3 regions of the Streptomyces sp. NPDC047886 genome follow, and region 3 is predicted to be linked to each of the others. Evidence: predicted binding sites of a transcription regulator. Region 3 holds the regulator's gene; each other region holds the start of a gene.
The links. The regulator HrcA, encoded in region 3, represses chaperone genes, less so after heat shock. The targets are predictions, from matches to a motif close to TTNGCACTCNGNNNNNCNGAGTGCNAA.

Region 1: the regulator HrcA is predicted to act here: its motif matches at 1,879-1,905, upstream of groES (co-chaperone GroES).
Region 2: the regulator HrcA is predicted to act here: its motif matches at 1,258-1,284, upstream of groL (chaperonin GroEL).

What each region holds. Positions count from the first base shown of each region.
Region 1 covers NZ_JBIDCF010000002.1:1,021,426-1,024,699, reverse strand. The annotation lists gene ACGF5U_RS10285 (RsmD family RNA methyltransferase) at 1-568, opposite strand, end outside; gene ACGF5U_RS10280 (polysaccharide deacetylase family protein) at 687-1,625, shown strand; gene ACGF5U_RS10275 (hypothetical protein) at 1,616-1,804, opposite strand; gene groES (co-chaperone GroES) at 2,052-2,360, shown strand; gene groL (chaperonin GroEL) at 2,507-3,274, shown strand, end outside.
Region 2 covers NZ_JBIDCF010000010.1:131,292-134,565, forward strand. The annotation lists gene ACGF5U_RS27400 (MoaD/ThiS family protein) at 27-302, shown strand; gene ACGF5U_RS27405 (cold-shock protein) at 720-923, shown strand; gene groL (chaperonin GroEL) at 1,449-3,071, shown strand.
Region 3 covers NZ_JBIDCF010000001.1:793,277-796,550, reverse strand. The annotation lists gene ACGF5U_RS03585 (DUF3097 domain-containing protein) at 1-45, opposite strand, end outside; gene ACGF5U_RS03580 (MBL fold metallo-hydrolase) at 56-787, opposite strand; gene hrcA (heat-inducible transcriptional repressor HrcA) at 955-1,971, shown strand; gene dnaJ (molecular chaperone DnaJ) at 1,972-3,111, shown strand.

The sequences.
Region 1 (3,274 bases), on a different contig from region 3:
AGTACGCCTCGGGGTCGAATACCCTGCCCCGCCCGCCCCTGCGCGCCGGGTCGACGAAGACCGCGTCGTACGGCGAGGTGTCGATCTCGGTGACATCGGCGCGGCGCACCTCGATCAGGTCGGACAGACCGAGCACCTCGGCGTTGGCGCGGGCGGCCTCGGCCGCCAGCGGATCACGGTCGACGGCGAGTACGGAGATCCCGGCGCGGGCGAGCGCGAGCGCGTCGCCGCCGATACCGCCGCACAGGTCCACGACGCTCCGCACACCCAGGCGGGCGAAGACGGCGGCACGGTGATCGGCGACCGTCCTGCGCGTCGACTGCTCGACACCGTTCGGCGTGAAGTACATCCGGTACGCGTCGTCGGCGCCGAACTTCGCGACCGCCCGCTGCCGCAGCCTGGCCTGTCCGATCGCCGCCGTCACCAGCTCGGCCGGGTGCTCGCGGCGCAGCCGGGAGGCCACCGCCAGCTCCTGGGCCGGGTCGTAGTCGCGCAGGGCGGTCAGCAGGGCCTGGCCCTCGTCGGTGAGGAGCGCGGAGAAGGCAGCGAGGTCGGTCACCCGCCCCATTGTGGGCCAGGCGGGGGATGGTGCGCGTCCGGCGGCGGTGTCGGCCGTACGCGAGGGCGCGGCGCTGACAGGATGCGGCGCCATGCAGCTAGTACGACAAACTCGGCAATCGCCGCGTATGCGGGCGTCCGTGGCGCTCGCCGCCCTTCTGGTCGCCGCCCTCGGCTCCGCCTGCGCCGCGGGGGGCACGGACGCGTCCGGCCCCCGCGGCGCGGAGATCCGGCCCGCCGCCGGCCAGCCCCAGCCGGCCGGCAAGCGGGCCGGGGAGCGGGCCGAGCGGCAGGCGCAGGCGCCCGGCGCGGCGGGCGCCCTCGCCGCGTACGTCGAGCGGGTGAAGCGCGCGCACGCCGCCCGCGCCGCGGCCGCCAGGAAGTGGGGCCTGAAGCGCACGCCGCTGACCCCGCCCCCGCCGCCCGACAGCAAGCCGGAGATCACCTTCCGCAAGGGCTTCGGCGTCGGGGACCCGAGCCTGCCGCCGGTCTTCACCACCGTGCCGACCAGCGACCGGGTCGTCTTCTTCACCATCGACGACGGCGCCGAGAAGGATCCCGAGCTGCTGAGGATGATGGCCGAGCTGGACATCCCCTACAGCGCGTTCCTCAGCGACTACCTGGTGAAGGAGGACTACGGCTACTTCAAGCGGATGCAGGACCTGGGCGTCTCCCTGCAGAACCACACGCTCAACCACCGGTACATGCCCGCCCTGTCGTACGCGCGCCAGGAGCGGGAGATCTGCGGGCAGCAGGACACCATCGAGAAGCGGTTCGGCAAACGGCCGACGCTGTTCCGTCCGCCGTACGGCAACTACAACGCCGACACGCTGCGCGCCGCCCGGTCGTGCGGCATCAAGGCGGTCCCGCTGTGGGCGGCCGAGGCGTTCCCCGACCGCATGGAGTGGCGGGAGTGGGACAAGGACCTGCACCCCGGGGACATCGTGCTGACGCACTTCCGGGGCCGGGGCGACTGGAAGGGCAGCATGGCCGACATGGTGCGCAGGGCCATGGACGTCATCACGGCCAAGGGCTACGCCGTCGCGAAGCTGGAGGACTACGTGTGACCGACACCGCGGTCCACGGGCGCGGCGCGGCGACGGAACCCCTTGCGCGCGGCGCGGGCGCGGCGCGCCGGGGCGGGCCGGGTGTGCGCGGCGCGGCGCGCCGGGGCGGGCCGGGCGGCGTCCTTCTCGTACGGTCGTGAGGAACCGGCGTCGGCGTGGTCGGGAACCGGCGTCGGCACGGGACGGAACCGTCGTCGGCGTGGGAGGGAACCGCCGCCGGCGCGGCTCGCGGCGCGACGCCGAGGGTGGTGAATTGGCACTCCGCTTGACCGAGTGCTAATCACGGTCATAGTCTCAGCCTTGGCACTCCCCACCGGAGAGTGCCAACACAGCGACGGGCAGGTCCGGCACCCGCGACGACGGATCCACCTGGTCGCCACCTCAGACAGATGACCCCGTGAGATCTCCGAAGGGGGAGGTCGGATCGTGACGACCACCAGCTCCAAGGTTGCCATCAAGCCGCTCGAGGACCGCATTGTGGTCCAGCCGCTCGACGCCGAGCAGACCACGGCCTCGGGCCTGGTCATTCCGGACACCGCCAAGGAGAAGCCCCAGGAGGGCGCTGTCCTGGCCGTGGGCCCGGGCCGCTTCGAGAACGGCGAGCGTCTTCCGCTCGACGTGAAGGTCGGCGATGTCGTGCTGTACAGCAAGTACGGCGGCACCGAGGTGAAGTACAACGGCGACGAGTACCTCGTCCTCTCGGCCCGCGACGTGCTCGCGATCGTCGAGAAGTAGTTCACCGCAGCAGAATGCTCTGAACCGCGCCCCTGGCCCCCGCCGATAATCGAGATCCCGGGCGGCGAGGGGCGCGGTTCGTCTCACCGGCGATGGCGGCCGCAGGCGCGGCCGAGGATCGCAATCGAGAGGACTGAATCGCTCCCATGGCGAAGATCCTGAAGTTCGACGAGGACGCCCGTCGCGCCCTTGAGCGCGGCGTCAACAAGCTTGCCGACACCGTCAAGGTGACGATCGGCCCCAGGGGCCGCAACGTCGTCATCGACAAGAAGTTCGGTGCGCCCACCATCACCAACGACGGTGTCACCATCGCCCGCGAGATCGAGGTCGAGGACCCGTACGAGAACCTCGGCGCCCAGCTGGTGAAGGAGGTGGCGACCAAGACCAACGACATCGCGGGTGACGGCACCACCACCGCCACCGTCCTGGCCCAGGCCCTGGTGCGCGAGGGTCTGCGCAACGTCGCCGCCGGTGCCTCCCCGGCCGCCCTGAAGAAGGGCATCGACGCCGCGGTGAAGGCCGTCTCCGACGAGCTGCTCGCCACGGCCCGCCCGATCGAGGACAAGGCCGACATCGCCGCCGTCGCCGCGCTGTCCGCGCAGGACCAGCAGGTCGGCGAGCTCATCGCCGAGGCGATGGACAAGGTCGGCAAGGACGGTGTCATCACCGTCGAGGAGTCCAACACCTTCGGCCTGGAGCTGGACTTCACCGAGGGCATGGCCTTCGACAAGGGCTACCTGTCCCCGTACATGGTCACCGACCAGGAGCGTATGGAGGCCGTCCTCGACGACCCGTACATCCTGATCCACCAGGGCAAGATCGGCGCGATCACCGACCTGCTCCCGCTGCTGGAGAAGGTCATCCAGGCCGGCGGCTCCAAGCCGCTGCTGATCATCGCCGAGGACGTCGAGGGC
Region 2 (3,274 bases), on a different contig from region 3:
GCCGAGACCCTGAGGAGAGCAACCGCATGAGCGTCAACGTCCGCATCCCCACCATCCTCCGCACGTACACCGGCGGCAAGGCCGAGGTGCCCGCCGAGGGATCGACCCTCTCCGAGGTCATCGCGTCCCTGGAGCGGAGCCACCCCGGCATCGCCGCGCGCGTCCTGGACGACCAGGGGCAGCTGCGCCGCTTCGTCAACGTGTACGTCAACGACGACGACGTCCGCTTCGAGGGCGGCCTCGCGACCGCCACGCCGGACGGTGCGGGCGTCTCGATCATCCCCGCGGTCGCCGGCGGCTGATCGCCTCATCGCCTCGCAGAACGACCCCTGCCCCCTCCGCGAGTAAAAGCGGAGGGGGCAATTCTGCATGGTTGAGCGCGGTAGAGTTGGGGAAGTCCCCACCGCTGCTCTTGCCCGCCGCATATGAGAATGCGCCCCGTCACGACGAGATGCAGCCAAAGTGTCCGAGCGTTATGCGCCATTTGTGCGCTTTGCCGGGCCCGACTTGCCCTGGGATCGGGTAAATTCCAGCGGTTTCTCCGTTCACGCCTGCTCGGAATTCTCGTCCGATTGACCTGTTGCAGAGGGCAGTTGGGCAGATACATTCAGCCGCGGTCGACGCGTTCCGGCGCACGTTCCCGCCTGTCAGGGAGCGAGGTCTGACCCGGGTCCGCGAAGTGCGGTCCTGTGCAAGGGCCAGTAATAGGGGAGTTAGGCATGGCTCAGGGCACCGTCAAGTGGTTCAACGCGGAGAAGGGGTACGGCTTCATCGCGGTCGACGGTGGTGCGGATGTTTTCGTCCACTACAGCGCGATCCAGATGGACGGGTACCGCACCCTTGAAGAAGGTCAGCGAGTCGAGTTCGAGATCTCGCAGGGCCAGAAGGGTCCGCAGGCGGACATGGTCAAGCTCGCCGGCTGAGAACGGCGCGATTCGGCCATCGACTTCACGCGCGGCCAGCCGCCGTGGCGTGCTGAGGGGCTCGTATCCCGGAGGGGGATACGAGCCCCTCATGCGTACCCGCGTGCGGGATCGGGATCGCGTGGGGGGCCGCGTGCGGGGTCGCGTCATGCCCGCGTACGGGGCCTCGTCCCGCCCGTGCGCGGGATCCCGCCCTGGCGCGCGTACGGGGTCGCGCGGCGGCCCGGCGCACGGCCGCGCGGCGGCCTGGACGCACGGCCGCGCGGCCGCCCGGAGGCGCGGCCGGGCGCCCGGGGCGCTTGCACTCGCAGGGGTCGAGTGCTAATCATTGGCGTTAGCACTCTGAAGGTGAGAGTGACAACGAAGGACCTCGTCGGTGAGGCCCGCAGGCCGCGTGGGGCAAGGAACCACACGGCACGCAGGCCGTCCGTCGCGGGCGCCAGCGCGGTCCGGAGCAATCCTTCCCCAAGCTCTCAACTGCGTTCGAGCAGGGGAGACCCCATAAGTCCGGGAGGACCACTTCACATGGCCAAGATCATCGCGTTCGACGAGGAGGCACGGCGCGGTCTCGAGCGCGGGATGAACCAGCTCGCCGACGCCGTCAAGGTCACCCTTGGCCCCAAGGGTCGCAACGTCGTCCTCGAGAAGAAGTGGGGCGCCCCCACGATCACCAACGATGGTGTGTCCATCGCCAAGGAGATCGAGCTCGAGGACCCGTACGAGAAGATCGGCGCCGAGCTGGTCAAGGAAGTCGCCAAGAAGACGGACGACGTCGCCGGTGACGGTACGACCACCGCGACCGTCCTCGCCCAGGCGCTCGTCCGTGAGGGTCTGCGCAACGTCGCCGCGGGTGCCAACCCGATGGCGCTGAAGCGCGGCATCGAGAAGGCCGTCGAGGCCGTCTCCGGCGCCCTGCTCGAGCAGGCCAAGGACGTGGAGACCAAGGAGCAGATCGCCTCCACCGCCTCCATCTCCGCCGCCGACACCCAGATCGGCGAGCTCATCGCCGAGGCGATGGACAAGGTCGGCAAGGAAGGCGTCATCACCGTCGAGGAGTCCAACACCTTCGGGCTCGAGCTCGAGCTCACCGAGGGTATGCGCTTCGACAAGGGCTACATCTCGGCGTACTTCGCGACCGACATGGAGCGCATGGAGGCCGTCCTCGAGGACCCCTACATCCTCATCGTCAACTCCAAGGTCAGCAACGTGAAGGACCTCCTTCCGCTGCTGGAGAAGGTCATGCAGTCGGGCAAGCCGCTGCTGATCATCGCCGAGGATGTCGAGGGCGAGGCCCTGTCGACCCTGGTCGTCAACAAGATCCGCGGCACCTTCAAGTCCGTCGCCGTCAAGGCCCCGGGCTTCGGCGACCGCCGCAAGGCCATGCTCGGCGACATCGCCATCCTCACCGGTGGCCAGGTCATCTCCGAGGAGGTCGGCCTCAAGCTGGAGAACGCCGGTCTCGACCTGCTGGGCCGCGCCCGCAAGGTCGTCATCACCAAGGACGAGACCACGATCGTCGACGGCTCCGGCGACAGCGACCAGGTTCAGGGTCGCGTCAACCAGATCCGTGCCGAGATCGAGAACTCCGACTCGGACTACGACCGCGAGAAGCTCCAGGAGCGCCTCGCGAAGCTGGCCGGCGGCGTGGCCGTCATCAAGGCCGGCGCCGCCACCGAGGTGGAGCTCAAGGAGCGCAAGCACCGCATCGAGGACGCGGTGCGCAACGCCAAGGCCGCCGTCGAGGAGGGCATCGTCGCCGGTGGTGGCGTGGCCCTGCTGCAGGCGACCAGCGTCTTCGAGAAGCTGGACCTGGACGGCGACGAGGCCACCGGTGCCGCCGCCGTGAAGGCCGCCCTGGAGGCTCCGCTCAAGCAGATCGCCGTCAACGCCGGCCTTGAGGGCGGCGTCGTGGTGGAGAAGGTGCGCAACCTCACCCCGGGCCACGGCCTGAACGCCGCGACCGGCGAGTACGTCGACCTGGTCGCCGAGGGCATCATCGACCCGGCCAAGGTGACGCGCTCCGCGCTGCAGAACGCCGCGTCGATCGCCGCGCTGTTCCTCACCACCGAGGCCGTCATCGCCGACAAGCCGGAGAAGGCCGCCGCGGCCGCTCCGGGCGGCATGCCGGGCGGTGACATGGACTTCTGATCCGCCCGGCCGTCAGGCCACGGATCGGACCCGTCCGACACACCGAGGGCGGCACCCCTTCTCCAGGGGTGCCGCCCTCGGGCGCGTCCGGAACGCGGTCGTGTGATTTTTTACGTAATGCCTGGTTGGCGGCCGTATGTGAAGATGGCTCGGGCCCCGCGACGACCCGCGCCGCCCCCTGCCCGCCAGTCGTCCCCCCACAA
Region 3 (3,274 bases):
GGAGCGCTTCCAGGGGGGCGTGAGATCGGGGTGGTAGCCGCGCATTCGTCAGACGCTACGACACCCCGAAGCGCCGGGCCAGTTCATCGCGTTGGGCGCGGACGAACGCCGAGTCGACCACCGCGCCGTGCCCCGGCACGTACACCGCGTCGTCACCGCCGAGCTCCAGCAGCCGGTCCAGGGCCGCCGGCCAGCGTGACGGGATCGCGTCCGGCCCCGCCTGCGGATCACCGGACTCCTCCACGAGGTCGCCGCAGAACACCACCTCGGGCCCGCCGCGCAGGCCCGGCACCAGCAGAGCCAGGTCGTGCCCGGTGTGGCCGGGCCCCACGTTGGCCAGCAGCACCTGCCGCCCGCCCAGGTCGAGCGTCCACTCGCCGCACACCAGATGGTGCGGGCGCACCACGACGTCCGTCGCCTCCAGCGCCTCCGCCGCGTCGACACCCTGACGGATCGCGTCGTACCGCAGGGTGTCCCGGTCCTTGACCAGCACCTCGTCCAGCCCGACCGCCCCGTACACCTCCGCGCCCGCGAACGCCGCCGTGCCGAGCACATGGTCGAAATGCGGGTGACTCAGTGCGATATGCGTCACGCGGCGGCCGCCCAGCAGCCGCTGCGCCTGCGCCCGCACCTCGGCGCCCTCACGCAGCGTGGAGCCCGTGTCGTACAGGAGCGCGGCGTCCTCCCCGACCACGAGTGCGGTGGTCGCGTCCCATACGGGCAGGCGCCTGCGGCCCACGCCGTCGGCGAGCCGCTCCCACCCGAAGTCTTCCCAAGAGACGTCCATACGGCGACGCTATCGGCAATGCCCACCACCGGCGCGCGGTAGCGTGGTCGGCCGCCCTTGCCAGGGGATTACCTCGGCGCCGTACACTGGCCGCGGGATTATTGGCACTCGGACGCCGTGAGTGCCAACGAACGGCAGGAAACCCGAGCCAGCTGGAGGTGTGCGCGATGCTCAGTGAACGCAGACTGGAAGTGCTGCGCGCCATCGTCCAGGACTACGTCGGCACGGAGGAGCCCGTCGGCTCCAAGGCACTCACCGAGCGTCACAACCTCGGCGTCTCGCCCGCCACCGTCCGCAACGACATGGCGGTGCTGGAGGAGGAAGGGTTCATCGCCCAGCCGCACACCAGCGCGGGGCGCATCCCCACCGACAAGGGCTACCGGCTGTTCGTGGACAAGCTCGCCGGCGTCAAACCGCTGTCGACACCGGAGCGCCGGGCCATCCAGAACTTCCTGGACGGCGCCGTCGACCTGGACGACGTCGTGGGGCGTACGGTGCGGCTGCTCGCGCAGCTGACCCGGCAGGTCGCCGTCGTGCAGTACCCGTCGCTGACACGCTCCACCGTGCGGCACGTGGAGCTGCTGTCGCTGGCCCCGGCCCGGCTGATGCTCGTCCTGATCACCGACACGGGTCGCGTGGAGCAGCGCATGGTCGACTGCCCCGCGCCGTTCGGCGAGACCTCCCTGGCCGATCTGCGGGCGCGGCTGAACGCCCGTGTCGTCGGGCGTCGGTTCGCCGACGTGCCGCAGCTCGTCCAGGATCTCCCCGAGTCCTTCGAGTCGGAGGACCGCGGAACCGTCTCGGCGGTGCTGGCCACACTGCTGGAGACGCTGGTGGAGGAGACCGAGGAGCGGCTGGTGATCGGCGGTACCGCCAATCTCACCCGCTTCGGGCACGACTTCCCGCTGACGATCCGGCCGGTACTCGAGGCACTGGAGGAGCAGGTCGTGCTCCTCAAGCTGCTCGGCGAGGCCACGGATTCGGCGATGACCGTGCGCATCGGACATGAGAACGCCCATGAGGGGCTGAGCTCCACGTCCGTCGTCGCGGTCGGCTACGGTTCGGGCGACGAGGCCGTCGCCAAACTCGGCGTGGTCGGACCGACCCGCATGGACTACCCCGGAACGATGGGAGCGGTACGCGCAGTGGCACGTTACGTCGGACAGATCCTGGCGGAGTCGTAAGTGGCCACGGACTATTACGCCGTACTCGGCGTACGCCGCGACGCGTCCCAGGACGAGATCAAGAAGGCATTCCGGCGGCTCGCGCGCGAGCTGCACCCGGATGTCAACCCCGATCCGAAGACGCAGGAGCGGTTCAAGGAGATCAACGCCGCGTACGAGGTGTTGTCGGACCCGCAGAAGAAGCAGGTCTACGACCTCGGCGGCGACCCGCTGTCCTCGGCGGGCGCGGGCCCGGGCGCGGGCGGCTTCGGCGCGGGCGGCTTCGGCAACTTCTCCGACATCATGGACGCGTTCTTCGGTACGGCGTCGCAGCGCGGGCCCCGCTCGCGGACGCGGCGCGGCCAGGACGCGATGATCCGGCTGGAGATCGAGCTCGACGAGGCGGCCTTCGGCACGACGAAGGACATCCAGGTCGACACGGCCGTGGTGTGCACCACCTGCTCAGGTGAGGGCGCGGCGCCCGGCACGTCCGCGCAGACCTGCGACATGTGCCGCGGCCGCGGTGAGGTGTCGCAGGTGACCCGGTCCTTCCTGGGCCAGGTCATGACCTCGCGTCCGTGCCCCCAGTGCCAGGGGTTCGGCACGGTCGTCCCGACGCCGTGCCCGGAGTGCGCGGGCGACGGCCGGGTCCGGTCGCGCCGCACGCTCACGGTCAAGATCCCCGCCGGTGTCGACAACGGCACCCGTATCCAGCTCGCCGGCGAGGGCGAGGTCGGTCCGGGCGGTGGCCCCGCGGGTGACCTGTACGTCGAGATCCACGAGCTGCCGCACGCGGTGTTCCAGCGGCGCGGCGACGATCTGCACTGCACGGTGACGATCCCCATGACGGCGGCCGCGCTGGGCACGAAGTGCCCGCTGGAGACGCTCGACGGGATCGAGGAGGTCGACATCCGGCCGGGCACGCAGTCCGGCCAGTCGATTCCGCTGCACGGGCGCGGCGTCACCCACCTGCGCGGCGGCGGCCGGGGCGACCTGATCGTCCACGTGGAGGTCCAGACGCCGTCGAAGCTGGACCCCGAGCAGGAGCGGCTTCTGCGGGAGCTCGCCAAGCTGCGCGGCGAGGAGCGCCCGATGGGCCAGTTCCAGCCGGGGCAGCAGGGGCTCTTCTCACGGTTGAAGGACGCGTTCAACGGGCGTTAGGCGCGTGCGGTGCCGGTGTGGTGTGGCCGGGGGTCCGGGGGTTGTCCCCCGGGCTGGTGGGGCCTGCCGGGGCAGCAGGGGCTGTTCTCGCGGTTGAAGGACGCGTTCAACGGGCGTTAGGCGCGTGCGGTGACGGTGTGGTGTGGCCGGGGGTCCGGGGGTT